2 regions of the Paraburkholderia sp. DD10 genome follow, and region 1 is predicted to be linked to the other one. Evidence: predicted binding sites of a transcription regulator. Region 1 holds the regulator's gene; the other holds the start of a gene.

Region 1 (15,196 bases):
ACATCTTGGCGAGCGCCATCGTGTGTTGATGGTAGCTGCGATGGTCGCCGCTCACGTCGAGCACGCCGATCAGATCGCCATACGGATCGAGGATCGGCACGCTCGAACAGGTCAGAAAGCGGTTGGCCGCCAGATAGTGCTGCTCGCCATGCACGACGGTCGGCGAGCATTCGGCGATCGCGGTGCCGATCGCGTTGGTGCCCTGGCGGTCCTCGGCCCAATTCGCGCCGGGGCGCAGCGCCACCTTCTCCGCGCGGCGCAAAAACTCGTCGTCGCCGATCGAATGAAGAATCAGCCCTTCGGCGTCGGTCAGCACGATCATGCTTTGCGTGTTGACGATCTGCTCATGCAGCGTTTCCATCACCGGCGTGGCATGCGCGCACAGAATGCGGCTCTGTTCCAGCCGCAACGCGAGTTCCGCGGCCGGCAGGACGTCGTAGTCGGGCCGCATCAAGGCACTGAGGCCGAACGTCTGCGAACGCTCGTGGGACTTCTGAATGGATGGCGTGAGCCAGCCCGCTTCATGCGGGGCGATTGGGGTCATGGCGTGATGAACGGCATCGCGCATTTGTCTCCTCCTGCTGGTCAGGTCTGGTCGATCGCCAGAACCGTATGGGCACATCGCTTAAAGCAAATCGCGCGCCAGTTCGCGATTTTTTGAGCCGCGTAATGCATGGTTCATGCGCGGCCCAAGTGCCGCTCACGCGCGGCCCATGCGTTGCATGTTGTTCCTGAACGCAACCCAGGGATTGACCTGAATCAACGCAGCGCGCATTGAATGCGCCCGAGGCGGGGCGCTCAATGCTGACGCTGCGTCGAGGAGGTGCCCGTCGAGATGCCGGCCCGTCGCTACGCGGAGATCAATGCCGTGATCTGCTCGGCGCTGAGCGCGTTGCGATAGACGCGGAACTCGTCGATCGAGCCGTTGAAATACGGATCGGCGAATTGCGAGCGGCCGATCCAGTTCTGGCTCGTGCTTTCCAGGCGGAACGGCGCGAACGACATCGCCGTGTTGGTGCCGATCGCGGCGCCGTTCAGGTACAGCGTGCCGACGCCGCCCGACAACGTCACCGCGACGTGCGCCCACTGTCCGGTGGGCAGGGCCACATTGCCGTTGATATCCTGCTCGCCGGCCCCACCGTTCAAGGTGATCGCAAAGCGCGCGAGCCCGTTGTTGGCGCGCGGCGTCAGCATCATGTAGCGGCCCGTGCCGGCGCCGAAGTCGAACACGCGCTCCCAGGTTCGCGCCGCGTTCCAGTAGACCCAGGCCGCGATCGTGAAGTCGGCTACGTCGGCGACCAGGTCGCCGGGCAAGCTGACATAGCCGGTGCTGCCGTCGAGCGAAACGGCATTGCCTTTCTTGCCGGGCACCCGGCTCGCCCCGCCGACGAGCGTGCCGGCATGGCCGTTGCCGCTCGAATCGGCCGCGCTCGTGCCGCTCGTTTCGTCGAAGGCGAGCCACGTTTGCAGTTGCACCGCGGTGACCGCCACCGCCTCGTTCGACGCGGCCGTTTCGCCGGACGGCGTCGTGGCCGTGACGACGTAGTACCAGGTGCCGGCCGCCACGGCGCTGTCCGTGTAACTGAGCAGATCCGTGACGCCGCTCGCAATCGACGTGTACGGACCGCCCGCCGTGCTGCCGCGCTTCACGTTGTAGCTCGTCGCATAGGCGGTCCCCCACCACGACAGGATGACTTGCCCCGCGCTGACGGTCGCGGTGAGTCCGCTCGGCGCCGCGCCGCTCGCGATCGGATCGCGCGTGCAGGTGAGGCTGCCGTAGCCGAGCTGGTCGTAACCGCCGCTGTTCGGGCCGTAGTTGCCGCCGCCGCCTTCCGGTTGAACCAGCGCCGCGAATTTCTGCGTATACGGCGCGGCCAGGCCCTTGCGGTTGACGTAGTGGTTGTACACCAGCGCCCAGCAGGGCCGGATCGTGCCTTGAGAGGCGGTCGAGAACACCGTCTGATTGACGTTGTCGACATTGTTGTAGCGCACATAGGGCACGGTGTAATACGTCGTGCCCGATTCGATCAGGTTGCCTTTGGCGACGTATTCCGCGCCCATCAGGAAGCGGTTGTTGTCGTAGCCGTAGAGGTCCACGCCCTGGTTCCAGGCCATCTCGCAGATCGCGCCGCCGAGCGCGATGCCGAGCGTGTTGTGCCCCTGGTCGCGTCCCGATTCCTGCCATTGACCGAGATAGCCGGGGTGCACGTAGTACACCGCGTTGAAGATCGCGCCGTTGCCCGCGCCGCTCTTGAAGTAGGACACGGCTTCGTCGAACAGGGCCTGGTCGTCGCATAGCACGCCGATCGCCATGATCGACGCCATGTTGCACAAATCCCAGTTGGCCCAATAGTGGGTCGCCTGGGTGTTGTTGTGCCGGTTGAGGAAGTCGTGATTGATCGGATAGAAGATGTTGCGCATCATCGCCTGGAAGCGCGCGAGGTCGGCGGCGGCCCAGCCTGAATACGTGCGCATGATTTCGCCGGCGTTGGCGAATTCATAGCCGTAGATGCCGGCCGCGAGATCGACGTCCGTGGAGCCGCCGAGGCCGGTCAACGTCGAGGACCACGCGTTCATGATCTGCACCGACTTGTCCGCATACGCCGTGTTGCCCGTCACTTTCCAGCGCAGCGCGCACGCGTAGGCGGCCGCGATGTCGTTGAACAGCAGCGAGTAGTTCTGCGGGTGAACGCCGTCGTCGCCGCGGTAGACCACCGCTTGCGGACGCGGCGTCCATGACAGGCTCGCGTGACTGTTCGCGATCAGGATGTTCCAGCTGTCGACCCACGGCGACGCTTGCGCCGCGACCTTCTGGCTCATCCGGTCGAAGTCGGTTTGGGTATGCAGCAGGCCGGGATGCACGAATGCGCCGGATGACGCGCTGTTCGCCACGGCTTGCGTCGACCGGGTCGACGATTGCGCCGATGATTGGGTCGACGACTGCGCCGAGGCCGCAGCGGACGCGCCGCCTTCCGCGCCGCCGCCGCAGGCGGACAGCGCCAACGCGCCGAGGCTGTAGAGGAAGGTGCGGCGCGACATGCCTTCGGCGATATCCGCCTCGTTGGCGAGGCTGTCCGATGGTTCAAACCACGGTTCAGGCGAAGCTGAATTCATGTGTGCCTCTGGTGCAACGGCCTTGCTCGATTTCGCCCGCTTCATGCGCTTCTCCGCTCCTGATTGGGACGGCTCCGGGGTGGGTTCATGAACCCTTGCGGTGGCCGCCGATGGTTGGCAAACGTTTGCTTTTGCGGCCGCGATCCGTGTTGCCGGCATGCGCCGGCGAACGACATCATCGTGGCTTATTCGTGCTGCGGTTCAATGACTCGCGATTTGCGACATACGCGTTAATTCGTATAAAACTGATTTGCCGGCATTCGCTTTCCATTCGCTTACATGAATGCGCGGCTCGTGCTGCTGCGATGAATGGAATTCGGATATCGCTCCAATCCTGTCGAGCGATAAGAGGCACGTGTCCAAGCGCGTATCCAAGCGCATATCCAAGGTATACGGCCACGACGACGGGTTCTGAAGAGCAAAACCGGACGCTATTTTATTGGATCGGACCGGTCGCCGATTTTCAATTGCATTAATACAAAGGCGCAATGAAAAAAACAGGGATTCCCTATATGGGAATCAGGATTGCCTTACACGGAAAAGCGGCCAATTGCATCCGCGATGCGACGAGCGCATCGGGCTTCGCGAGGTCATCGGGGAGACGCCATGGCCTGCCGGTTTCGTGTTCTTTCCGGCGCATGCCGACTATGTTGATATCGGTCAAGCGAAATCAGCCCGCGAGAGCGATGATGTCTTTATCACTCCGTCCAGGCTCCGTGGAGGGCATCATGGTCCGCTCAGAAAGCAGAATCGTTTTTTCGGCCATTGCCGTATTCGTGGCGTTGGCGGGCATTGCTGCGTCGATCCGCGGTTTGCTGTTCGATGCGCCGCAGTTCTTCCACTACGGTGTCGCGGCCGTGATTGGCGGTGTCGCGTGCTTTGTGCTCTTGCTCAATCCGACGCGCAACGGCGATATGTAAACGTAGGGTAAGCGCGGGGCGATCGTCGCCGCGCCGCGAGCGGGTGGCCGGCGCCAGCCGGCGTTTTACGCTGCTTCGTTACGCTTCCTCGCCGGCAGCGAACAAGCCGTGTTCCGGCTGCGCCTGCTCGTTGTCGACACACTGCACATGCCAGTGGCCGGTCATCAGGAGGCGGCCGCGTTCCGCGCAGCACTGCGCGCGTCCGGTCTCGCCTTCGAACGGCCCGCTGCAGTCTTTCAGACTGAGGCCTTCGAGCACGCAGAGGGGCGTCGCGTCGCGCGGGCCGCACATAAGGGTATTGCCGCCATCCACCCGCAGCGTGCCCCATTCGGGCAGGTCGAGCCCGTGGTGGCCTTCGCGCGACCATTGCCGCGTGTCCTTGTCCAGCCAGAGGATTGCAAATGCCATCGGGCGGGTACAGTCGAAGGCGTCGAGGTGGACAGTGAGGCGCATGAAAATTCTCCGAAACGGGCGGTCCGGTTCAGGCGGAGCAGACCGCGGAAGTCATGATTCAAAAGCGGGTCATTGACTCAACACCCACTGCACCAGCGTGTGCGCGTCCTCCGGGGACAGCGGGCCGCCGCGGTCGGCCGGCAGCGGCATCGGCGTATCGCCCCAATGCGCCTTGCCGCCGAGCCGCAGCTTGTGTTCGAGCATGAACTGCGCGTTCGGCACGTCGCGGTAACGCTCGGCGATCTGCTGAAACGACGGCGCGAGGAACGGCGCATCGCGCGTGTGGCAAAACATGCAGTGATGCTGATCGACCAGCGCGGCCGGTTCCGGCGCGGCGTGCGCGGCGGCGGCCAGCACGAACCCGGCACATGCCACCAGATAGTTTCTGGACAGGACGTTCACGGCACGCGCTCCTTGGCGACGGGGATGAACCCAGTGTAAGGGCCGCGCTCCGGGTGCGATTGACCTCGGTCAACGAGGACGCAGGGCCTGAGTTTGACGAATCGCGCCAGGCTCCTATGCTGATGACAGGCGGTGCGGGGCGGGGCGACCCACGGACCGGGCCGCCTCGACGCGTGGTGCGCGATGCGCGGGTGGGCGGAGACGCCGCCCAAGCCTCGCATTCTGCGCAAGGAACCAGGTGGTGATGATGAAGATTCATTTTCCCGAGGAACGTCCGGAATATTGCGCGCGCGATCTCGTCGTCGCGTTTCCGGCCGAGGTGGATGGCGTGCGCGTGCAGTGCGCGATCACCGCGGAAGCGCTCGAGGATCATTTCGGCGCCGCGTCGCTGCGTGAGGACGATCTGATCGCCGCATTCGACTCGAACCGGCATCCGATCGAACACGCGGCAACGCAACTGCTGCACGAAATCGGCGCCAAGCCGGTGCTCATGCACAGCGGGTATTTCCGCTTTTGCGACTGACTTCGCGTGAGGCGGCCGGGCGCGCGGCCTGTTTCAATGCGTTCGGATGCGTTTCGATGCGTTTCGATGCGCCGGCCGCCCCGGTTCGAGGAGACTCTGATGCGTGCGATGGTATTCGACGGCAGCGCGTCGTCGCTGCGTGAGCGGGATATGCCTGATCCGACGCCAGGCCCTGGGCAGATCCTGATCGATGTTCATACCTGCGGCGTGTGCCGCACCGATCTCCATCTGATCGACCATGAGCTGGAGCACCCAAAACAGCCCGTGATTCCGGGCCATGAAATCGTCGGCACGGTGGCCGAACTCGGCGCGGGCGTGACGGGCTTCGTCGTCGGCGACCGGGTGGGGGTGCCGTGGGTGGGCCGCACCTGCGGGCATTGCCGCTACTGCCTGTCGGCGCGCGAAAATCTCTGCGACGAGGCCGGCTTCACCGGTTATACGATCGACGGCGGTTACGCCGAGCGCACCGTCGCCGACAGCCGCTACTGCTTTCATCTGCCGGAGCACTACACGGATATCGAGGCGGCGCCGCTGCTGTGCGCCGGCCTGATCGGCTATCGCACCTTGAGCATGGCGGGCGACGCGCGGCGGATCGGCATCTACGGTTTCGGCGCGGCGGCGCATATCGTCGCGCAGGTCGCGCGTCATCAGCAGCGCACGGTGTACGCGTTGACGCGTCCGGGCGACGATGCGGCCCGGCAACTCGCGCTGCGTCTCGGCGCGGCCTGGGCGGGCGGCAGCGATGAGACGCCGCCCGACGAACTGGATGCCGCGTTGCTGTTCGCGCCGGTCGGCGCGCTTGTTCCGCAAGCCCTGCAAGCGGTGGCGAAAGGCGGTGTGGTGGTGTGCGGCGGAATTCACATGAGCGATATTCCGTCGTTCCCGTACGCGTTCCTGTGGGGCGAGCGGCGCGTGGTGTCGGTCGCCAATCTGACGCGCGACGACGGGCTCGCCTTCATGCGCATCGCGCACGAGACGCGCCTCACGATCGAAACGACGACTTATCCGCTGACGGATGCCAACCGCGCGCTGAGCGACCTGCGTGACGGCAGACTGACGGGCGCGGCCGTGCTCAGCATTCGCTAGCGTGAGCGGTTCGGGCGTGGTCCGCGTCGCCCCGCGTTTTGCGGTGCGTTCGGGCGAAAACCGCACTGCGGATCAACCCCGGAATCACACCCGCACGAGGCCCGCGTGATCCACGATCCGGATATCCTTGCCGCGTATGTCGACCAGTCCGTCGCGCTGGAACCTGGAGAGCATCCGGCTCACCGTTTCGAGCTTGATGCCCAGGTAGCTGCCGATTTCCTCGCGCGTCATGCGCAGATGAAATTCCGCCGGCGAATACCCGCGCAGCCGCAGGCGGTCCGACATGTTCAGCAGGAACGTCGCCACCCGCTGGTCGGCGGACATGGTGCCGAGCAGCAGCATCTGTGACGATTCGCGCACGATCTCGCCGCCCATCATCCGGTGCAGGTGCTGCTGGACGGCCTTGACCTCGCGGCACATGGCTTCGAGCAGATGGAACGGGATGATGCAGACCTTGCTGTCCTCGAGCGCCACGGCGTCGCAACTATGGTGGCCGGAGCACACCCCGTCCAGTCCCAGCGAGTCGCCGGCGAGATGAAAACCGGTCACCTGCTCGCGGCCGTCGCGATGCATGACGACCGTCTTGAACGAGCCGGCGCGTACCGCATAGATGCTCTGAAACGAATCGTTCGCGCGGTAGAGGGTCTCGCCCTGCTTGATGGTCCGGGACGGGCAGATGAGCGATTCCATCCGTTGCAATTCCTCGGATGTCAGCCCTTGCGGCATGCAGATGGAGCGCATCGAGCAGGCCGTGCAACGTACCGCGTCGTTGCGCGGCGCCCGTGCGGTTGCCGGCTCGGCTGCGGGAGCGGGAGCGGGCGAGGCTTGCCGGATCTTAAGCGAGGGCGACGTGACGGAATAGACGGCAACGTCAGACATGATGTGCTCCAGGTTGAGGAAGGGTGCGCGCGCGATGTTCGCCGGCGATCCGCTGGATCGCGTTGCGCGCTAGATTGAATTCGCTGGTCTTGTCGAAAAAGTAGTGAGCGCCGCTCGCGAGGCATGCGCGCCGGAACCAGGCGCCTGAACGGTTCGTCAGCACCATGACGATCACATGCGGCATGCGTTGGGCAAGCAACGCGAGCAACTCCATGCCGGTGCCGCCGTTCAGATGCAGTTCCGTCACGACCAGATCGGCCGCGCCGGCGGCGATGCCCGCGAATGCCGCGCCGGGCTCCTCGGCTTCGCCGACGATCTCGACGCCGTCGAGCGCGCCGAACAGCGCGGCGATACGGTGCCGCACCAATGCGGCATCGTCGACGAGAAAGACGCGCAGGGCGGGGTGGTCAGTGCTTGAGTTCATGGCTCGAAGTATCGGTCGCGCCGTATCTAAATGAAATCGGCGTCGAATGAACTTCGAGTAGGCGAGAGGGAGGCGCTGTAGGGCGTTTCCTACAGCGGGTGGAGCGGAGCGGGGATCGGCGAGTGCGCTAAGTGCGCGGAGTGCGCGGTGGGTCGCGATGGGCGGCAGGAGCGAAAACGCGCGGCGGCGGGGTCCGTGCGCGTTGTGACCCGCAAGCCGATGCGAGTCACGCGGGCGTTTAGATGTCGTCCTCGTCGCTGACCAGCTTGTGACGCATCGCATAGCGCACCAGCGCGGCGTCGTGCGGCATCTGCATTTTCTCGAGGATGCGCGTCTTATAGGTGCTCACGGTCTTGGCGCTCACGCACAGTTCGGCCGCGATCTCGGTGATCGTCTGACCGGTGGCGATGCGCTTCAACACGTCGAATTCCCGATCGGACAGACGCTGATGCGGCAGCAGATCGGTGGGTTCGTTCAGGCTCTGCGCGAACCGCTCGGCCATCGCGAGGCTCACGTAGACACCGCCCGCGGCGACCTTGGTCACGGCGGCCACCAGCTCGGCGCTCGCGCTTTCTTTCGTCAGATAACCGGACGCGCCGGCCTTGAACGCGCGCACCGCGTATTGCTGCTCGGCGTGCATGGTCAGCACGAGAATGCGCAGCGTCGGCTTTTCTTCCTTGATCTGCTTGATCAACTCGACGCCGTTGCGGCCGGGCATGGACAGATCGAGCACCAGCACGTCGGCGGCCCGCTCGCGGATCAGCGCGACGGTGCTCGGGCTGTCGTTCGCTTCGCCGACCACTTCGAAGCCGCTTGCGCCCTCCAGGATATGGCGCAGACCGTCGCGCACCAGCGCATGGTCGTCGGCGATCAGGACGCGGGTCATGTTTGCATCTCCTGCATTTGCACGGTTTCCGCCGGAATGGTGACGCTCAGCACGAAGCCTTCGCCTTGCGCCGTATGAATGTCGACCGCGCCGCCCAGCATGTGCGCGCGTTCGCGCACGCCGAGCAAGCCGAACGACTTGCCGGCCGGCTCGGCTGCCTGCTGCGCGCCCTGGCCGTTGTCGGCGATGCGCAGCACGAAGGTCTGTTCCGCCGCGCGCAGGCTCAGCGTGACCAGCGTGGCGTCGGCATGGCGCGCGACATTGGTGAGCGCTTCCTGCACGATGCGGAACAGCGCGGTGGCGCCCGCCGGCGTGAAGCGCGCGTCGCCGGTTTCGATGTCGCGCTCCACGTCGATGCCGTAGCGGTTGGTGAAGTCGTTCGCGAGCCATTCGATCGCAGGAATCAACCCGAGGTCGTCGAGCATGACCGGCCGCAGATCGGCGGCGATGCGCCGCACCGAGGCCACCGTCATGTCGATCAGCCGGCGCATGCCTTGCAGTTGTTCACGCACCGGCGCGCTCGCCGACGCATCCAGCGCCTGCTCGACCGACGAGATGTCCATTTTCAGCGCGGTGAGTTGCTGGCCGAGATCGTCGTGCAGTTCGCGCGCGATGCGCGTTTTCTCGTCTTCGCGGATGTTCTGCAAATTGGCCGACAGTTCGCGCAGCTCCTCGCGCGCCTGCTGCTGCGCGCGCTCCGCCCTGACGCGTTCCGTGACGTCACGCAGCATCACCGTGTAAAGGCGCGTGTTGCCGTCGCGGATCTGCGAGATCGACGCCTCCAGCGGGAATTCCTCGCCGTTGGCGCGCAAGCCCGATAACAGCCGCTGCCTGCCCATCTGCCGGTCCGACACGCCTGTCTCGCCGAACTGCTCGACATGCCGCGAATGGGCCGCGCGAAACCGTTGCGGGATGAAGCGGTCGAGCGAGGAGCCGATCGCGTCCATGGCGGAACAGCCGAACACCTGTTCCGCCATCGGATTGAAGATGACGATGCGCTGCTGTTCGTCGATGGTGATGACCGCTTCCATCGAGGAGCGGATGATCGCCATCATGCGAGCCTCGTTCACGCCGGCGTGGCTGCTTCCGGGGCTTGCCTCGCTGTGTGCGGACGACCCGTCGCGACGCGCGCGCACGAGCAGGAACGCGCTCGTGGCCAGAAGCAGGGCGGCGGCGACGCAAATGAACAACACCGGGTCGAACCAGCGCCGCGCCGCCAGCATCGCGGCCAGCGTCACGACGAACGCGGCCGTGGCCGCGACCGCGGGCCGGGCCGCCAGCGAGCCCAGGCGCTCGCGTGAAGCGGCACTGGGCGGCATGGGCGTCTTACCGCTAACGGGCATGTGCGCCTCTTTGGAATGACAACGGACAAGAATGGGGCGCGCCGCCCGACGAGCTCGGTGCAGCGGTGCGCGCGGCAAACACGCTGGTTCCGGGTGATTCCGTGATTCATGTGGCCGCAGGCCGCGGAAACACCGCGCGGAAAGTGTGTGTTTGCGTTCATTGTCCGTGAAACGCCCGCTTCATGCCAGCGCGAGCGCATAGTCGAGCCGGGCAGCGGCACGGGCGCTGTCGTCGAGATGCACCAGCAGCGTTGTGCGGTTCATGACGGCTCCTTGACCGATTCGCTCGCGGGCGGGGTGGCGTCAGCCGCGCTCGCCGCGGGGGATGCGCAATGCGCGGAGATCAGCAGCACCGGACGGTTGGCGATGCGCAGAAAACGTTCGGCGACGCTGCCGAGCATCAGCCGCCGCACGCCGCGCCGGCCGTGCGTGCCCATCACCACGAGGTCGGCGTCGAACTCGTCCGCGGCGAGCCGGATGCGGTGCGCGATGTCGTCGCCCGTCAGGTCGGTTTCGATCATGCGCGGCGAGCCTTTCACGCCCGCGCCGGCCATCCGCGCGGCGGCGTCGGCGAGCACGCGCCCGCTTTCCTCGACGAGCGCGTTGCGCACATAGGACGGGTCATAGGCGGGCACGTCGTAGACCATCAGCGGCACGTCGACCACATAGAGCGGCTGCAGTTGCGCGCTCGACTCGCGCGCCAGTTCGACGGCGGCCGCCAGCGCGCGCGACGAGGTGTCGCTGCCGTCGACCGCGACCAGAATCCTGTTATACATGGCGAACACTCCTGAACGGGAAAGCAATCTGCCGGGCTCAATGCGACATCAGCACGGGCACGGTCATCGACTTGAGGATCGTGCGCGTGGCGCCGCCCATCATGAGTTCACGCCAGCGGGCATGGCCGTAGGCGCCCATCACCAGGAGATCGACGCCGCCGTCGGCGACCTGCGAGAGCAGCACCTCGCCGACCGAGCCGCCCGCTCCGGTTTCGATATCGGCGACCTCGACCTGCACGCCATGCCGCGCGAGCACGGTGGCGATGTCCGCGCCGGGAAGACGGATGCGCTCGTCATCGTGCCGGCCCGCGCGCATCCCGTTCACGGTGAGGATCGTGGTGCTCGCCGCCGCGCGCAGGAACGGCAGCGCGTCGTGCACGGCGCGCGTGGCTTCGCGGCTGCCGTCCCACGCGACCAGAACCCGGTTGCCCGTGGCTCTGTCATTGCCCGCATACGGCACCAGCAACACCGGCCGGCCGCTCGTCAGAATCAGGTTTTCCGGAAAGAAGTCGCCGACATACGACTCGGGATCGGCGGGGTTGTCCTGGCCGGCCACGATCAGGTCGGCGCAGCGGCCCGCGCGCGGAATCGCGAGACTCGCGGGCGCGTCGATGGCGATCCACTCGCCGGGCACCTCGGCGCGCCGGAGTTCGGCGTGAAAGAGGCGCTCTAGCGCCGCGCGCCGCTCGGTGCGCCGCGCTTCCTGCTCCCGGTAATACTCCGCGGTTCCCGCCATCACATGGAGCGAACGCGGATCCGGCGAGAACACGGCATAGGCGCCCGTCAGATGCGCGCCGAACTGTTTGGCGAGCCGCAGGGCGATTTCGAGCCGCGGATGCGCGCGCTCGCTGGTGTCCAGGTGAACAACGATGGTTTTGTAGTTCATGGCAGTCGCTCCGGAAAGAGACGGTGACGCACGGATCGTTGAGCCTGAGTCCAGCAACGATCGCGGCGGCCCCGTTGATGCAGATCAATGGCGGCAGGGGTGGCGTGCATGGCCCGCTCAGTGCCCGCGCAACGCGGACGCCGCGCCGTACACCACGCGCGCATCGTGCTGGCCTTTGTACACGGGCGGCGCCGACCGGTTCAAACCGAGCAGCGTATAAACGGCGGTCTGCGCGGACCGAACCGAATATTCGACGGTGAACACGACGTCGTTCGGCAGCTCGCAAAACTGTCCGATGAACGCGAGGTTCGCCCAGCCCTCGGGCACGACTTGCGGCCGGTCGCCGCGCTTGCGCCGCAGGAACTGGCTGGTGACGAACGGCATCAGGCACGGAATGCAGATCGCGTCGTCGAGAATGCGGGGGGCTTCCGCCTGAATGTGCAGATGGCCGAGCAGCTCCGTCATGATCTCGCGGCCCGTGCACTCGGCCATCGGCTTGCCGACGAAGTTGCCGGGCCGGTCGATGAAGAGCCCATAACCCCAGAACACCTGGACGTCCTTCGGCTGGCCGATGAAATGCGGCTGATGAGGCAGCACGATCGAGGCGAGCCAGTTCGATTGCGGGAAGGTGATCAGGCCGCCTTCGCCGGGCACGTTGCCGGTCAGATCGCGGACCAGGCGGAACAGCGTCGGATCGCGCAGCGTCGCTGTAAAGGACAGCCATTTGGATTCGTCGACATGATCGGCGAACACCGAGGGGTGGCCGAATTCGGCTCGTCCCGCCGCGATGGTTTTCCACAGCGCCCACGCGCCGCTGCTGTCGGCATGATCGAACACGGCCGGGCGGTGCGTGCCGCCGAGGCTCGATCCCGCCGTCATCGAGCCGAGCGTGACGATGACCTTGTCCGCCGCGCCGACCGGAATCTCCACGCGCCGCTTGTCGTGTTCGCAGACGATGCCCGACACGCGGTTCAGTTCGCCGCTTTGGTCATACCGCAGATCGACGACGCGCGTGTTGGCGCGAAACGCCACGCCATGCTCGTCGAGCCATTTGCGCAGCGGCCGCACCATCGAGTCGTACTGGTTGTAGACCGTGCGCATGATGCCGTGCAACTGGTTGAAGCCCGAGGTCATATGCGCGAAGCGCAGCAGGTAACGGCGGAATTCGGCGGCGCTGTGCCACGGCTGGAAGGCGAACGTCGTGCACCACATGGTCCAGAAGTTGGTGTCGAAAAAGTCCGGTTCGAAGTGGTCGGAAATGCGGCTGTCGCCGAGCAGAATTTCCGGTTCGAGCGACAGGCGGCCGAGCGTCAGCAGATGCGTGTCGGCGAGCCCGTAGGCGGGCGCGTCCTCGCGCCGGCCGTCGCGCACGAGCCGCGCTTTCGACGAGGTGCGCAGCGTCTCGTTCCAGTCGAAGATTTCCTTCGTGACGCTGCCGTGGCCGTCGAGCGTGGGAATCGAGTCGAACAGGTCGTAGGTGCACAGATACTTGCTTTCGAGCATGCGGCCGCCGCGCACGACGTAGCCTTCCCGCGACGAACCGGCGCCGTCGAGGCTGCCGCCCGGCTGGTCGAGCGCTTCGAGAATCGTGATGCGGTAGCCGGGCATATCGGCGTCGCGAATCAGAAACGCCGCGGCCGCTAGCGACGCGATACCGCCGCCGATCAGATAGACATGGCCGGCGGCGCTCGCGTCGTCGCGAGCCTGATCCGCGAGCGGATGAGCAGGGAGAGAGTTGGAATCGTTCATGTGATGCTCCCCGAAGGGTAATGGCCGTGGACGTATTACCCGGACCATACGCGCGCGGCGCAGAGGCGCGTTGCGTTGGATCAACCGGAGCGCGACCCGCGCTCGCCGGTGCGGTGCGCGTGATCCGTGCTTGATCCACGCTCACGCCGCCGGATTCCGTCCGCGGCATTCCGCGCCCGCGTTCGCACAGGCGCTGCGCGGCACTGCCGCGCCGTTGACGCATGTCAATCGCATGACGCGAATAGCGCCGATCATGTATTCATCGGCTCGCTGTCGTTCGCGGCTTCCGTTCTGGCGACTGACGCCGCGACGGCCGATGAGTATCAAGGCACGCTCGGAGGCGGCATGGGAATCGATATGCAGATCGTGTACTTCGGGTTTGCGGGGTCCGCGCAAATCGAGGCCGAAGCCGCCGTTCAGTTCGTGCGGCTCGAGCGCTTCGGCAAATCCATTTCTGGTTGCCATCTCGCGATCGAGGCGATTCGCGAGCGTGCGCCGGATGGCACCTCACGCGGGGTGTTCGACGCCACGCCGAATCACCTCATGTTCGATGCGCGACTCGATCTGGTTCTGCGCAACGGCGAACTGGTGCCGCTCGAACATCGGCAGAGCGCCGACCCCGACGCCGCCGTGCGCGCGGCTTTCGATGCGGCCGAACGCCTGCTCGAACGCGGCGTTACGCGGGTCTGAACGTCCAACGCCTGTCGCAACGTTTTATTCCTAGTCCCGGAGGCAGTCATGTATTCGAACATCGTGGTGGCCATCGACGGCAGCGCAGCCGCGAAGCGCGCGCTCGCCGAGGCGGTTCAGCTCGCGAAGCTCTCGCGCGGCAAGTTGACGGCGGTGTACGTGCTGGATCAGTCGGCGGCTTTCACCTACGCGGGCGCCTGCGATCCGCATCTGCTGACGGACGCCGCGCGGCAGGTCGGCACGAGTTTGCTGCATGACGCGCTCGCGCAGATGCGCGAGTTCAATGTCACGGGCGATATGGAGATCGTGGAGACGCAAGGCATCGGCGAGGACATTGCCGGCGCTTTGCTGCGCTGTGCGCAACGGCGCGGTGCGGATCTGGTCGTGATGGGCACGCACGGACGCCGCGGCTTGCGGCGCATGGTGATCGGCAGCGTGGCCGAGCGGTTCGTCCGCTTCGCGACGTGCCCCGTGCTGCTGATCCGTGAGGCGGGGGATACGGGTCAGCAGGCGGCGGCTTGATGAGCATTTCTCCGGTTTGCGCGGGTGCGGGCTGACGCTTCTTTCAAGTGAAGTGGCCGGTGATGCCGCGACGGATGCGTTGCTCGGCATCATGCAGGGGCGGCGCCGCTGCCCGGCGAGGGGCGCGCTCGTGTGTCAGCGCGCGATTTGGACAAGGCGATTCACAACACCGGGCGACAACTCAAGCACCGAGTGGCAGCCGTGCGTCCCGCTTGCACCACGACACGATGCCGCTCAGTAAACAGCCCCGGTCTCACGGCATGCCATGCAGACACCGACCGTAGCGCGGCCCAGTACGCGCACGCGCGCTCGGCTCGCGCACTCCTCAGGAGATATCGTCCGCATCCCCAGGCTCGGAACGATCGAAGTGCCCGACGGTTTGTGCGAGAACCGGCACGCTGTCGCGCGACAGATGCATCTCGACGCCCAACGCGCTGCGGTTGAGCCAGCTTCGGGCGGCGACCGCCAGCCCCGCGGCGGCGCAAAAAAGATAAACGTTCTCCACGATCGCGCCCGCGCTCGCATACGCGAACGGCTCGCGCT
Region 2 (15,196 bases), 380 kb from region 1:
AAGGCGCGCAACTGGATCAACTGCGGCCAGGCCGGCCCGCTCGGCTGGACGATTCCGGCCGCGCTCGGCGTGCGCGCGGCGGACCCGCAACGTCCGATCGTCGCGCTCTCGGGCGACTACGACTTCCAGTTCATGATCGAGGAACTGGCCGCCGGCGCGCAATTCAATCTGCCCTATGTACACGTGGTGGTGAACAACTCCTACCTCGGCCTGATCCGCCAGGCGCAGCGCGCGTTCGACATGGATTTCTGCGTGCAGCTCGGTTTCGAGAACATCAATTCGCCGGAGACCAACGGCTACGGCGTGGACCACGTCGCGGTGGCCGAAGGCCTGGGTTGCAAGGCGATCCGCGTGTTCAAGCCTGAAGAACTGAAGCCTGCCTTGCAAAGGGCCCAGGCGATGCTCTCCGAGTTCAACGTGCCGGTGATCGTCGAAGTGATTCTGGAACGCGTGACCAACATTTCGATGGGCACCGAGATCGACGCGATCAACGAGTTCGAGGAACTGGCCGCGACGCGCGAGGACGCACCGACCGCGATCAGCATCGCCGACTGAGTTTCCCGACTTTGCATCACATGAGGGCTTTCGCAGCGTAGCGACCCGACGCTGTGAAAGCGCCTCACGAAGTCATTCCACTGACCGACCAGCGAGACCCCGCATCATGCCGAAATTCGCAGCGAATCTAACCATGCTCTTCAACGAAGTCCCGTTCCTCGACCGCTTCGCGGCCGCCGCGGACGCGGGCTTTGACGCCGTCGAATTCCTGTTCCCCTATCCGTATCAGATCGCTGAGCTGAGCGAACGTCTACAGCAGAACAGCCTGAAACTCGTCTTGCACAACCTGCCCGCGGGCAACTGGGAAGCCGGCGAACGCGGCATTGCGTGTCTGCCGGATCGCGTGAGCGAGTTCCAGGAAGGCGTCGGCCGCGCGATCGAATACGCACGAGCCTTGAAGGTGCCGCGACTGAACTGCCTCGTCGGCATTCCGAGCGCCGGCGTGGATGCGGACAAGGCGCGCTCGACCATCGTCGAGAACCTGCGCTTTGCCGCGGGTGAATTGAAGAAGGCCGGCATCAGGCTGCTGGTCGAGCCGTGCAATTCCTACGACATCCCCGGCTTCGCGTTGAACCGTTCGGCCGAAGGCCTCGATGTGATCCACGCCGTGGCTTCGGACAATCTGTTCCTGCAATACGACATCTATCACATGCAACGGATGGAAGGCGAACTCGCGGCGACGATCACGAAGAACCTGGCGCGCATCGCGCACATCCAGCTCGCCGACAACCCGGGGCGCAACGAACCGGGCACCGGCGAAATCAACTACCCGTTCCTGTTCGATCTGCTCGATTCGCTCGGCTACGACGGCTACGTCGGTTGCGAGTACAAGCCGCGCACCACCACGACGGCCGGCCTCGGCTGGTTGCGCAGCATGGCCGGGCAGGCGCGCGGCGCGGCCCACGCCGCTGTCTGATCGAACGATCAGGCGCGTCGCGCCCGGAAGGAAGTCCCTCGGGCGCCCCAACAACACTGGAGATTCAGACACATGGCAAAGATCGGTTTCATCGGCCTCGGCATCATGGGCGCGCACATGGCGCGCAACCTCATCAAGGGCGGTCATTCGCTGTTCGTGAACGGCGCGTACCCGGTGCCGGAAGATCTGGGCAAAACGACCACCGTGGTCGCCGATTCGACCGCTGTCGCGCAAGCCGCCGACATCGTCATCATCATGGTGCCGGACACGCCTGACGTCGCCAACGTGCTATTCGCCGACGACGGCGTCGCCGCCGGTCTCACGAAGGGCAAGCTGGTGATCGACATGAGTTCGATCTCCCCGCTCGATACGCAGGCATTCGCGAAGAAGATCAATGCGCTCGGCGTCGATTACCTCGACGCGCCGGTGTCCGGCGGCGAAGTCGGCGCGCGCGAAGCAACGCTGACGATCATGGTCGGCGGTCCGGAACAAGCGTTCGCGCAGGCCAAGCCCTTGTTCGAACTGATGGGCAAGAACATTTCGCTGATCGGCGAGAACGGCGCGGGTCAAACCTGCAAGGTCGCCAATCAGATCATCGTCGCGCTGAACATCGAAGCGGTGGCCGAAGCGCTGCTGTTCGCATCGCGCTCGGGCGCCGATCCCGAACGCGTGCGCAAGGCGTTGATGGGCGGCTTCGCTTCGTCGCGCATTCTCGAAGTGCATGGCGAGCGCATGACCAAACGCACGTTCAATCCCGGCTTTCGTATCGAACTGCATCAGAAGGACTTGAACCTCGCGCTCGACGGCGCGCGCAAGCTCGGCATCGCCTTGCCGCATACGGCGAGCGCGCAGCAACTCTTCAGCGTGTGCGCGGCGAACGGCGGCAAGGCATGGGATCACTCGGCGATGGTGCGCGCTCTGGAAATCATGGCGAACTACGAAGTCGCGCAAGCGCCGGATAGCGCGGCGAAGGCTGCTTGAGTCGTCATGCGGGTTGCCTTGACCGCGGCTTCGTCGGCTCGGTCTTCGTCGTCACGGCAATCGCAGGTGGGGCGTCCGTTGCGTCGCGCGACATGCGCGGCGCAGCGGACAAAGCGTGTCGCTCTGGGCTGAGAGCGGCACAGTGGGGTCCGCAGCGGCACCCGGCGGCGCCGGGGAAGCCTTGGTCGGTCAGACGTCGTCGTCGGGTGTCCGGCTGTCGGATCATCGTCATGCTTTTTCCGCCAATGTCTCGCGGCGGGGTGCATCATGCACGCCGCTTGCTGCACCTCCGCTTGCGCGTTCGCTTGGGCATTCGCTTGCACGCTTGCTTGCATTTGCTTGCAACTGCAAGCACCCCGGCGCACCTTTTTTGACACATCGCTTCGCGCTTTTCTCCTACACTCCTTGAGTCCGCCTGCTTGCGTTTCAGGCATCCCGTGCCGCTCTTCGCAGCGCGCGTCTTTCGCTTCATTCGCCCGATTCGCAACCAGTGCACAACCCGTGCGCAAAGTATTCTTGCGCCGCCACGTTAGGAGTGTGATCCATGGGTATTCTCAGTTTCATCAAGGAAGCCGGCGAAAAACTGTTCGGCGCCGCCTCGACCTCGGCACAAGCCGCGCCTGCCGCGCCCGACCTTGCCGCGTTGAATAAAACAGCGGGCGACGCGATCGCCGCATATATCCGCACCCAGGGTCTGGACGCCACCAATCTGCAAGTCGCATACGACGGCACGAGCCACACCGTCACCGTGTCCGGCGAGGCGGCCGATCAGCCGACCAAGGACAAGATTCTCGTCGCGGCCGGCAACGTGCAGAACGTCGACAAGGTGGACGATCAACTGACCGTCACCACGCCCGCGGCTGCGCCCACTCAGTTTCATACCGTCGTGCCCGGCGACAATCTGTGGAAGATCGCGGAGAAGTACTACGGCAGCGGCGCGAAGAACGACGTGATCTTCCAGGCCAACACGCCGATGCTGAAGAGCCCGGACAAGATTTATCCGGGTCAGGTATTGGTGATTCCGCCGCAGTAACCCGCGGTTGCGGTAAGCATTGCAGCAAGCGGTAATAACAGCGGTAAAAGCAGCGGTAAAAACGAAAAACGCGGCGCTCGAGTCATCAACTCGAGCGCCGCGTTTTCATTGCGCGATCATGCGTGTGGCCGTGACCGTTACCGCATCAATACGTATCGAAGACCTTTTGCAGCGCAACCGGCCCCGTGCCACCCGCGGCCAATGCCAGCATCAGCAGCACACGGGCCTTGTACGGATTCAGCGAGCCCGCGCTGACGAAACCAAGCGCGTCATCGGCGGCGGCGCCGTTGCGCATCACGTGCCCCGAACCCACGCGCGAGGAGCGCACCACCGCGACGCCTTGCGAGACCGCATCGGCCAACGCCTGTTGCAGCGACGCGTGGATCGAGCCGTTGCCCGTGCCGGCCACCACGATGCCGCGCACGCCGGCGGCAACGAGCGCATCCACGGCAATCCGTGAGACGCCGGCATAGCTCGCGACGACCTCCACATGCGGCCACTTCGCGCCGATCACGAACTCGGTCGCGAGCGTATGCGGACGCACCACGCCGCGCTGGAATTCGACCCGCCCGTCCTGCACCCAGCCGAGCGCGCCGATCTCCGGCGAGTGGAATGCGTCGACGGCATACGTGCTCGTCTTCACCACGTCGCGCGCGCTGTGAATCTTGTTGTTGAAGGCCACCAGCACACCCTGCCCGCGCGAGCCCGCGTGCGCCGCGACCGTCACGGCGTTCAGCAGATTCAGCGGACCATCGGCGGAGAGCGCGGACGCCGGACGCATCGCCGCGCTCAGCACGACCGGCTTGTCCGACTTGACGGTCAGATGCAGCAGATAGGCGGTTTCCTCGAGTGTGTCGGTGCCGTGCGTGACGACTACGCCGTCGATGTCGTCTTCGGCGAGGAGCGCGTTGATGCGTTGCGCGAGCGTGGTCCAGAGCGGCAGCGCCATGTCCTTGCTGTCGATGCTGGCAATCTGCTCGGGCGCGATGCGCGCCACCGTGGACAAAGCCGGCACCGCCGCCAGCAATTGATCGACGCCGACCACGCCCGCCTGGTAGCCGGAGGTGTTGGCGGCGTCCGCCGCGGTCCCGGCGATCGTGCCGCCGGTGGCGAGCACGGCGATGCGCGGCAGCGTCGGTGTGACGCCCTGGTTTGAAGGCGTCGCGGAAGAGGAAGTCGGAGTATTCATGGCGCCGATTGTAAGCGATGCGCCGCGCGCCGCGATGCGTGAAAAAACGGATGGCCGTTCGTTTTGGATTAGCGATGCTGGGCGCCAACGCTCGCGCATCGCCCGCGAACGATTCAGCGCCACTTCGCGCCGGACCTCAAGGATCCGGCGCCAACCTCACACCGCCTCGCGCAATTGCGCGGCGATCTCCGCTTCGTTCAACTGCGGCGCGAACATCTCGATCAGCCGATACGCATACGCGCGCAGGAACGCGCCCTTGCGCAGACCGACCCGCGTCGTGCTCGCCTCGAACAGATGCTGCGTATCCAGCGCCACCAGTTCGGTATCGCGCCTGGGATCGTAGGCCATCGCCGCCACCACGCCGATGCCCATGCCGAGTTCGACGTAGGTCTTGATCACGTCCGCGTCGATCGCGGTCAGCACGACGTCGGGCAACGCGCCTGCCTTGGCGAACGCCTGGTCGATGTGCGAGCGGCCCGTGAAGTCCTGGTCATACGTGACGATCGGGAATTCGGCGATTTCGTCGAGCGTCAGATTTTCACGGCCCACGAGCGGATGATCCTTCGGCACGACCACCACGTGATGCCACGAGTAGCACGGAAACGTGACGATGTCCGGAAAGCGGTCGAGCGCCTCGGTCGAGATGCCGATATCCGCCTCGCCGTTGATGATCATCTGCGCGATCTGCTGCGGGCTGCCCTGGCGCAGCGCCAGGTGCACTTTCGGGAACACCTCGGTGAATTGACGGATCACCTTCGGCAACGCATAGCGCGCCTGCGTGTGCGTGGTCGCCACCACCAGGTGGCCGCTGTCCTGATCGGCGAACTGGCGCGCGACGCGGCGCAGATTCTCCGCGTCGAGCAACATCCGCTCGATCAGTTGATGCACAGCCTTGCCCGGCTCCGTGAGCCCCGTCAGACGCTTGCCGCGCCGAATGAAAATGTCGACGCCGAGTTCGTCCTCGAGATCCTTGATCTGTTTCGATACGCCCGACTGCGACGTGTACAACACGTTCGCCACCTCGGTCAGATTCATGTTCTGGCGCACGGCCTCGCGCACGAAGCGCAATTGCTGGAAGTTCATCTGTATGTCTCCGGTTCAGCCAGAGTGAGTTATTTGAGTTCGATCGAAACGCCGGGGGTCGTTGCCCGCTTCACTGCGGGCTTCACGACGTCATTCATTGCGCCGGAAACACGCGCAATGCGCGCGGCACGGCGGTCACGCCATCGCCGACCGCCAGTTGCAGATCGCGCCACGCTTCGCGATCGAGTTCGGCTTCGAGCAGGTTGCCTTCGCGGCCCGCGAGTTCGACCCGCACCGAGCCGCCCAGCGTCACCACGCGCCGCACGTCGACGACGATGCCTTCGCGATGACCGGCCGCCTGCGGGTACAACTGCAGATCGTGCGGACGCACATAAGCGAAGGCCGGCCCGCTGAATCCCGCGGTGATCGCGACCGGCAGCGCCGCGCCGTCGACCACGAAGCCGCTCGAATCGACGTTGCCGTGCAGGCGGTTCGCCGCGCCGAGAAACTCGTAGACGAACGAGGTTTGCGGATGGTCGTACACGTCCTGCGGACTGCCCACCTGCTCCACGTGCCCGCGATTGAGCACGACGATGCGGTCGGCCACTTCGAGCGCCTCTTCCTGATCGTGCGTGACGAAGATCGTCGAGATATGCAGATCGTCATGCAGACGCCGCAGCCAGCTACGCAATTCCTTGCGCACCTTCGCGTCGAGCGCGCCGAACGGTTCGTCCAGCAGCAGCACCTTCGGCTCGACGGCCAACGCGCGCGCCAGCGCGATCCGCTGCCGCTGGCCGCCCGACAGCTCCGACGGATACCGTTGCGCGAGCCAGTCGAGTTGCACGAGCTTCAGCAGTTCGTGCACCTTCTCGCGAATCACCGCTTCCGAGGGACGCTCCTTGCGCGGTTTCACACGCAGACCGAACGCGACGTTCTCGAACACCGTCATGTGACGGAACAGCGCGTAATGCTGGAATACGAAGCCGACTTCGCGTTCGCGCGCGCCGACCGTCGCGACGTCCTGGCCTTGCAGCACGACCTGGCCGCCGTCCGCGTATTCGAGCCCGGCGATCACCCGCAACAAGGTCGTCTTGCCGCAACCCGAGGGCCCGAGCAGCGCAACCAGTTCGCCCGGCGGGAAATCGAGCGAGACGTTATCGAGCGCGACGAAATCGCCGAAGCGCTTCTGCAGGTTACGAACGGTGATACCCATTACAGCTCTCCTTGCTTGAGCGGGTGTGGCTGCGATGCATTGACGGATTGCGAGGTGGTCTGTGAAGCGGTCCGCGAGCCAGGCTCAGAACCAGGCTGCGAACCAGGCTGTGAACCAGGCTGTGAAGCCGGCGCCGGCGTGACGGGCCCGGCATACGCGGGCACGTCGCGCGCCGCCGACAGTTCCGCCGACATATGCCGCTCGGCGAGCAGCTTGAGCGCCAGCGTGACGAGCGCGAGCAACGCGAGCACCGACGCCACCGCGAACGCCGCCGAGAAGTTGTACTCGTTGTAGAGAATTTCGACGTGCAGCGGCATCGTGTCGGTCTGGCCGCGAATATGGCCCGACACCACCGACACCGCGCCGAACTCGCCCATCGCCCGCGCGTTGCACAGGATCACGCCGTACAGCAGGCCCCACTTGACGTTCGGCAGCGTGACGCGGCGGAAAATCTGCCAGCCCGAGGCGCCGAGCACGTGAGCGGCTTCTTCCTCGTCGTTGCCTTGCGCCTGCATCAGCGGAATCAGTTCGCGCGCGACGAACGGGAACGTGACGAAGATCGTCGCCAGCACGATGCCCGGCACCGCGAAGATGATCTGCACGTCATGGGCTTGCAGCCACGGGCCGAACCAGCCTTGCGCGCCGAACAGCAGCACGTAGATCAAGCCCGAGATCACCGGCGAAACCGAGAACGGCAGATCGATCAGCGTGGTCAACAGCGCCTTGCCGCGGAATTCGAACTTGGCGATGCACCAGGAAGCCGCGAGACCGAACACGAGGTTCAGCGGCACGGCAATCGCCGCGGTGATCACGGTGAGCTTGATCGCCGACAGCGCATCGGGATCGGCGAGCGATTCCAGATAGAAGCCGAGCCCCTTGTTCAACGCCTGATAGAACACGGCGACGAGCGGCACGACGAGAAACAGCGCGAGAAACAGCAACGCGACCCCGGTCAGGATCCAGCGCACCACCGGCGGTTCGGTCACCGGATCGGGCCGGCGCGCGACGTTGAGCGGCGCGCGCGGCGCGACGGCGACGGCGGCCCGATCCGTCCCATCCGCGCGATTCACACGATGCGCGCCGTCGGCGGAATGGCGGCTCATCGCACACCTCCGCCGATCGCCGCGACGCTTGCCGGGGCCGGCGCCGGGCCCGCGCCGCCGCGCCCGGTGCGGCGCTGCAAGTACCACTGCAAGGTATTGATGAACAGCAGCATCAGGAAGGACACGACCAGCATCACCACGGCCAATGCCGTGGCGCCCGCGTAGTCGTATTGCTCGAGCTTGGTGATGATCAGCAGCGAGGTGATTTCAGACTTCATCGGCACATTGCCGGCGATGAAAATCACCGAGCCGTATTCGCCGAGCGCGCGCGCGAACGCCAGCGCGAAGCCCGTCAGCAGGGCCGGAAACACCGACGGCAACACCACGCGGCGAAACGTCAGCCAGCGCGACGCACCGAGGCACGCGGCCGCCTCCTCCTGTTCGCGCTCGAACTCCTCGAGCACTGGCTGCACGGTCCGCACGACGAACGGCAAGCCGATGAACGTCAGCGCAACCAGCACACCCGCCGGCGTGAATGCGATCTTGATGCCGAGCGGTTCGAGAAACTGCCCGATCCAGCCGTTGCCCGCGTACACGGCCGCGAGCGAAATGCCGGCCACGGAGGTCGGCAAAGCGAACGGCAGATCGACCACCGCATCGACGATGCGCTTGAACGGAAACGTGTAGCGCACCAGCACCCACGCCACCAGAAAGCCGAACACCGCGTTGATCAGCGCGCCGCCCAACGCCGAGAAGAACGTCAGGCGATACGACGCGAGCACGCGCGGCGAACTCACCGCGCGCACGAACTGCGCCCAGTCGAGCGTCGCGGTCTTGAGGAAGGTTGCGGCAAGCGGAATCAGCACCACGAGGCTCAGATAAGCCACCGTGATGCCGAGTGTCAGGCCAAAACCGGGCAAGGCGCTCGGTTTTCGGAAGGTCAACGTCGTCATGCTCAATGCTCTTTCAGGGTTCACGCCTGCGTGTTCTGGCCGCCGGGCCCTGGCTGGCCAAAGCGCGCCACTGGGGCGCGCCCGGATTGGACGCGTTGCCGCGTCGCTCGGTCGATGCCGTTGCCGGCACCGGCGGTCTTACTGCGGCTGATAGATCGAATCGAATACGCCGCCGTCCGCGAAGTGCGTTTTCTGCGCGTTCGTCCAGCCGCCGAACGAGTCGTCCACCGTGTACAGCTTCAGCTTCGGAAACTTCGAGGTCAACTCCGCCGGCACCTTGTTCGAACGCGGCCGGTAGAAGTTCTTCGCGGCGATCTCCTGGCCCTGCTCGCTGTACAGGAAGTTCAGATACGCCTCGGCCAGCTTGCGCGTGCCGCGCTTGTCGACGACTTTGTCGACCACGGCAACCGGCGGCTCGGCCAGGATGCTCACGGACGGCACGACGATTTCGAACTTGTCCGTGCCGAACTCCTTCAGCGACAGGAACGCTTCGTTTTCCCACGCGATCAGCACGTCGCCGATGCCGCGTTGCACGAAGCTGGTGGTCGCGCCGCGCGCGCCCGAATCGAGCACGCCGGCATTCTTATAGAGCTTGCCGACGAACTCCTTCGCGTTCTGGTCGTTGCCGCCCGGCTGATGCGCGGCATACGACCACGCCGCGAGGTAGTTCCAGCGCGCGCCGCCCGAGGTTTTCGGGTTCGGCGTGACGATCGACACGCCCGGTTTGATCAGATCGTCCCAGTCCTTGATGTGCTTCGGGTTGCCCTTGCGCACCAGAAACACGATCGTCGACGTGTACGGCGATGCGTTGTCGGGCAGACGCTTTTGCCAGCCCTTGTCGAGCAGGCCCTTGTTAGCGAGGGCGTCGATGTCGTAGGCGAGCGCGAGAGTCACGACGTCCGCCTGCAGGCCGTCGAGCACGGAGCGCGCCTGCGCGCCCGAGCCGCCGTGCGACTGCTTGAAGGTGATCGTTTCGCCGGTTTTTGCCTTCCACTCCTTGCCGAACGCCTGGTTGACGTCCTGGTAGAGCTCGCGCGTCGGGTCGTAGGACACGTTCAGCAGCGTCGTGTCGGCGGCGTGCGCCTGCCCCGCGACGCCGAGCGCGGCTGCCGCGCCGAAGGCGAGCGCCGCGATCAGTTTCTTCGTCTTGCCTGCCAGCCCCGTGTGTCGATGGTTCATGCCAACTTTCTCCGCGTTGTGGTCCGTTGAAACGGCGTGTGATGTTGTTTTGCGTCGTCTGCGTGCGGCCACGCGTGCGTGGCGCCAACTGGAGGCCAGTCTATCGAAGGGCTTTCATCATTAAAAATAATGTTTCTTCATTCTTTAATACGCAAAAGTGGTAATGACAGCCAGATAAGGCGTTGCGGCACGAAAACGGGTGTTGGAGCGTCCGGTTCGGACGTTTCCACGACTCCACTTCGTCGCCTGCCCGCACGAACTTAAAGTAAAGCTTGAATTGCGCCGGATACTGTATAAAAATACAGCCACCTGTTCATACATACAGTGGCGCCATGACAAAACTCACCGCACGACAGCAGCAGGTTTTCGATCTGATCCGCCGGGCCATCGAACGCACCGGTTTTCCGCCCACCCGCGCGGAGATCGCCGCCGAACTGGGCTTCAGCTCGGCCAACTCGGCAGAAGAACATCTGCGCGCGCTCGCTCGCAAGGGTGTCATCGAACTGGCGGCCGGCGCATCGCGCGGCATACGCCTTCTCACCAGCCCCGAAGACTCGCCGCACCAGTTCACGCTGCCGCACGCGAGCATCATGCAACTGTCGTTGCCGCTGATCGGCCGGGTCGCCGCGGGTAGCCCGATACTCGCGCAGGAACATATCTCGCAGCATTACGCATGCGACCCGGCGCTCTTCTCGAGCAAGCCCGATTACCTGCTGAAAGTGCGCGGGCTGTCCATGCGCGACGCCGGCATCTTCGACGGCGACCTGCTCGCGGTGCAAAAGCGCAGCGAGGCGAAAGACGGCCAGATCATCATCGCCCGGCTCGGCGACGACGTCACGGTCAAGCGCCTGAAGCGCCGGCCAAACGGTATCGAGCTGATCGCCGAGAACCCCGATTACGACAACATCTTCGTTGAAACCGGCAGCGCGGATTTCGCGCTGGAGGGTATCGCCGTGGGGCTGATCCGCCCCGGAGAGTTTTAACCCGCCCGCTCGCCGGTTCGCCGGATCGCAGCCGCCCCAACGTTGAATCGCCTGGAGAGACTCATGGAACGCCTTGCCCGCCTGCTGCCCTTTCGCCAGTTCGGTCGTCTGCGCCGTCTGCGCAAGCTGGTGCCCTGCTCAGTGAGCGGAGCGCCCGCGGTCAGCACGCCATCGCTGTTCGACTCGCCCGACGGGGTATCGAGCTTGCCGTCGTCGTTGCCCGCCTTTGCCCGCGTGTCGTTGAATGCCGGGTTGAATATGGCGGAGCCGGAGCGGCGCGCACCGGTTCGGGTTTATCACGGGCCGTCGCGGCTCATCATGGTCGGCACCATGGAGGCCGTATGCCGCATGATCGATCGCTGCATCGCTGACGAGGCCAACGTGCACGGCGCCGTATTCGAGTCCTGATCGGCTTTCAGATACCGTTGTCGCGTGGGATCGTTTTTGCGTGGCCACGGTCCACGCTAGATCAAACGCGATGGAGAGTCCCACCCGATGGCAGTTTCGACACGCACGAAGCGCGGCGCCAACCGGCCCTTGATCGTCACTCTGGTTGTGATTGTGGTGATCGCCGCGCTGGGGTTCGTCTACGCGTCGCCGTATATCGCGCTGAATAATCTCAAGCGCGCGGCGGACGCGCGCGACGCGCAAACCGTCAATCAATACGTCGACTTTCCCGCGTTGCGCGAGAGCCTGAAGCAGGAGGTCACAGGCTTGCTGACACGCCGGCTCGACGCGCAGGGCAACGGCAATCCATTAGCCGCGATCGGCGCGATGATCGGCGTGGCATTGATCGGTCCGCTGGTGAACGCTTATGCGACGCCGGACGGCGTGGCGGCATTGCTGAACGGCATGCCGCCGCGCGGCAATCCTGGCGAGCGGCCGCCTGCTCCGCCCGCGGCCAACAATCCGCCCGCAACACCCGCGCCGGCGCCCGTGCCTGCATCGCCCACCGCGGGAGGCTCGGCCAACAGCGCGGCAAACAAGAACGCCGCGCCGCCGCAGCCGCCGGAAACCACGGCGGGCTATCGCGGCCTCAACCAGTTCGTCGTTACTTACCGGCATGGCGCCGGCGACGCACGTTATTCGGCGATCTTCCAGCGTGAAGGCCTGCTCACCTGGAAGCTGAGCGCTGTCAATTTGAATGAGTGATTGTCTGTTCGCATGAACGGAGCTGGAAGAGCAACCGTTTTCCTGTCAGGACCGCACTCGGCCACGCGCCACACTTGCCACACTTCCCGCGCATCAAGCCGCCGCTTGCTGCTGCTCCTGCGCGGAGGAACACGCCACCAGGATGCTGCACGATACGCGGTCGAGCAACGGCGTATTGCCCGCGCCCATCCACCATCGCGACAAACCGGTGCGGCAACGGTGACCGACCACCACGAGGTCCACGTTCAACTCGTTGGCGAGATTCGCGATCTCGTCGATTGGATGGCCGAACGCAAAGTGCCCTTGCGCGGTCACGCCACGCTCGGTGAGCCAGTCCACCCCTTCCTGCAGAATGTCGCGGGCGGTCTTCTCGAAACTGCCGCAGGCCACATCGGTCAGCAGGCCCGCGCTTTGCGCAATGCTCGAACGCATGTCGACCACGGACAACAGATGCGTTTCCGCCTTCAGATCCAACGCCAGGTCGGCGCCGCAACGCAACGCCTTGCGGCCTTCGCGCGAGCCGTCGTAGCACAGCAGGATTTTCTTGTAGCTCGCCATGATTTTCTCCCTACCCGCGAAAAGCGCGGTCTTCATGAATCATGGTGCGCCGCAATTCAGCTTGCAAGGGATGGAAAACGCTAAGTGCGCACCGATCCGGAGCGTGCGGGGTTTTGATCGGGATCGAGGCTGTCTTGCGAGGTTTGCGGCAGTGCAAGAAACGCGCTCGGAACGGCTGCGGGCTCGCCGACGGCAACTCGCCGATGCCCTAGAATAGACGGCCTTCCCGGCCCTTAGCACCATCGGCGAGTTTTTCCCGGAACCTCCATCGATCCCATGCCCGAAGCCCCCATTGAATTCCAGCAGGTCAAGAAAAGCTACGGCGACAAAACAGTCGTCGACGGGCTCTCGTTTCACGTCGATGCCGGCGAATGCTTCGGCTTGCTCGGCCCCAACGGCGCGGGCAAGACCACCACGCTGCGCATGCTGCTCGGCATCGCCGCACCGGATGCCGGCGTGATCCGCCTGTGCGGCGAGCCGATTCCGCGCCGCGCGCGGGTGGCGCGGGCGCGCGTCGGCGTGGTGCCGCAGTTCGACAATCTCGATCCCGACTTCACGGTGCGCGAGAACCTGCTGGTGTTCGGCCGTTACTTCGGACTGAGCGCCGCGCAATGCCGCGCGATGGTGCCGTCGCTGCTCGAATTCGCGCGCCTCGAAAGCAAGGCGGATGCGCGCGTGAGCGAGCTATCGGGCGGCATGAAGCGGCGCCTGACGCTCGCGCGGGCGCTCGTCAACGACCCCGACGTGCTGATCATGGACGAACCGACCACCGGCCTCGACCCCCAGGCGCGGCATCTGATCTGGGAGCGGCTGCGCTCGTTGCTCGCGCGCGGCAAGACGATCCTGCTGACCACGCATTTCATGGAAGAAGCCGAGCGGCTCTGCAACCGGCTGTGCGTGATCGAGGAAGGACGCAAGATCGCCGAGGGCGCGCCGAGCACGTTGATCGCGTCGGAGATCGGCTGCGACGTGATCGAGATCTTCGGTCCCGACCCGGTTGCGTTGCGCGACGAACTGGCGCCGCTTGTCGAGCGAACCGAGATCAGCGGTGAGACGCTCTTCTGCTATGTGAACGACGCGCAGCCGGTGCATGCGCGGCTCAAGCAACGCGCCGACCTGCGCTATCTGCATCGTCCGGCGAATCTGGAAGATGTGTTCCTGCGGCTCACCGGCCGCGAGATGCAGGACTGACGCCGGGCAAATCTGTTACGGCTACAACGACACCGCACGAGACACGCAATGGACGCACGCACTTACGAAACACACGGCAACGGCGACGCACCGTCGAGGCAGGAACCGTTCGCCGCGTTGCCCGCGAACGCCGTGAACTGGATTGCGGTGTGGCGCCGCAACTATCTGGTGTGGAGAAAGCTCGCGATCGCCTCGATGTTCGGCAATCTCGCCGATCCGATGATCTATCTGTTCGGGCTCGGCTTCGGGCTCGGCCTGATGGTCGGACACGTCGACGGCGTGTCGTATATCGCGTTTCTGGCGGCCGGCACGGTCGCGTCGAGCGTGATGATGTCCGCGAGTTTCGAGTCGATGTACTCGGGCTTCTCGCGCATGCACGTGCAGCGCACCTGGGAGGCGATCATGCACACGCCGCTCACGCTCGGCGACATCGTGCTCGGTGAAGTGATCTGGGCGGGCAGTAAGTCGGTGCTGTCCGGCACGGCGATCATGCTGGTGGCCGGCGCGCTCGGCTACGCGAACTTTCCGTCGATGCTGCTGGCGTTGCCGGTCATCGTGCTGACCGGGCTCGCGTTCGCCAGTATCGCGATGGTGGTGACGGCACTCGCGCCATCGTATGACTTCTTTATGTTTTATCAGACGCTGGTGTTGACGCCGATGCTGTTGCTCTCCGGCGTGTTCTTTCCCGCTTCGCAACTGCCCGCCGCCGCGCGTGCCGCGACCCAGGTGTTGCCCCTCGCGCACGCCGTCGATCTGATTCGCCCGGCAATGCTCGGGCGGCCCGTCGAGGACGCGGTTTTGCACGTCGCGGTGCTGGCGGTGTATGCGGTGGGTGGGTTCGTCGTCTCGGCGGTGCTGTTCCGGCGCCGGATGATGAAGTAGCGCGGGGTTATTTCCAACACGGCGGCGGACGGCGCGCTCCTGTCGCCCGCCGCGAATGGACTGTTCTCAGTCCTCGTCGTCCGTCCACGGAATATCCACGTCGGAGATGAACGCGACCGTCGCGAACGGCCCGCCATCCTGGCGGCCGATCTTGCCGTCGGCGCGCTGCCATTCAACGCGAAACACCGTGCCTGGGTCGTCGGCGATCAGCCTGACCGTGCGAAGCTCATCGGGATCCGCCTCTTCGACAGGACCGTCGAGCGAGATCAGCAATTCCTGCGGCCATAGTCCGTCGGCGGGATCGTAAATCTTGTCGCCGTCGGGTATCAGCGTGAACGCCTCCAC

Evidence for each region. The regulator FNR, encoded in region 1, switches genes on or off when oxygen is low (the NO sensors DNR and NnrR bind a similar motif). The targets are predictions, from matches to a motif close to TTGATNNNNATCAA.
Region 2: ACOCG7_RS19315 (universal stress protein) is a predicted target of FNR. The motif match lies at 12,892-12,905, and genes of this name have one in related genera.

The regions. Positions count from the first base shown of each region.
Region 1 covers NZ_CP185393.1:1,232,806-1,248,001, reverse strand. The annotation lists gene ACOCG7_RS21005 (sigma-54-dependent Fis family transcriptional regulator) at 1-568, opposite strand, end outside; gene ACOCG7_RS21000 (LamG-like jellyroll fold domain-containing protein) at 850-3,114, opposite strand; gene ACOCG7_RS20995 (DUF2964 domain-containing protein) at 3,603-4,034, shown strand; gene ACOCG7_RS20990 (DUF3564 domain-containing protein) at 4,113-4,487, opposite strand; gene ACOCG7_RS20985 (c-type cytochrome) at 4,557-4,889, opposite strand; gene ACOCG7_RS20980 (DUF1488 domain-containing protein) at 5,128-5,412, shown strand; gene ACOCG7_RS20975 (zinc-dependent alcohol dehydrogenase family protein) at 5,512-6,498, shown strand; gene fnr (fumarate/nitrate reduction transcriptional regulator Fnr) at 6,583-7,377, opposite strand; gene ACOCG7_RS20965 (response regulator) at 7,370-7,801, opposite strand; gene ACOCG7_RS20960 (response regulator) at 8,040-8,687, opposite strand; gene ACOCG7_RS20955 (PAS domain-containing sensor histidine kinase) at 8,684-10,030, opposite strand; gene ACOCG7_RS20950 (universal stress protein) at 10,291-10,806, opposite strand; gene ACOCG7_RS20945 (universal stress protein) at 10,844-11,692, opposite strand; gene ACOCG7_RS20940 (oleate hydratase) at 11,810-13,441, opposite strand; gene ACOCG7_RS20935 (hypothetical protein) at 13,787-14,131, shown strand; gene ACOCG7_RS20930 (universal stress protein) at 14,180-14,653, shown strand; gene ACOCG7_RS20925 (nitroreductase family protein) at 14,979-15,196, opposite strand, start outside.
Region 2 covers NZ_CP185393.1:853,808-869,003, reverse strand. The annotation lists gene gcl (glyoxylate carboligase) at 1-555, shown strand, start outside; gene hyi (hydroxypyruvate isomerase) at 662-1,471, shown strand; gene ACOCG7_RS19370 (2-hydroxy-3-oxopropionate reductase) at 1,544-2,452, shown strand; gene lysM (peptidoglycan-binding protein LysM) at 2,997-3,485, shown strand; gene ACOCG7_RS19360 (asparaginase) at 3,631-4,674, opposite strand; gene ACOCG7_RS19355 (CysB family HTH-type transcriptional regulator) at 4,831-5,757, opposite strand; gene ACOCG7_RS19350 (sulfate/molybdate ABC transporter ATP-binding protein) at 5,852-6,910, opposite strand; gene cysW (sulfate ABC transporter permease subunit CysW) at 6,910-8,013, opposite strand; gene cysT (sulfate ABC transporter permease subunit CysT) at 8,010-8,906, opposite strand; gene ACOCG7_RS19335 (sulfate ABC transporter substrate-binding protein) at 9,045-10,085, opposite strand; gene lexA (transcriptional repressor LexA) at 10,418-11,068, shown strand; gene ACOCG7_RS19325 (hypothetical protein) at 11,132-11,476, shown strand; gene ACOCG7_RS19320 (DUF2939 domain-containing protein) at 11,564-12,220, shown strand; gene ACOCG7_RS19315 (universal stress protein) at 12,314-12,778, opposite strand; gene nodI (nodulation factor ABC transporter ATP-binding protein NodI) at 13,055-13,969, shown strand; gene ACOCG7_RS19305 (ABC transporter permease) at 14,018-14,851, shown strand; gene ACOCG7_RS19300 (hypothetical protein) at 14,918-15,196, opposite strand, start outside.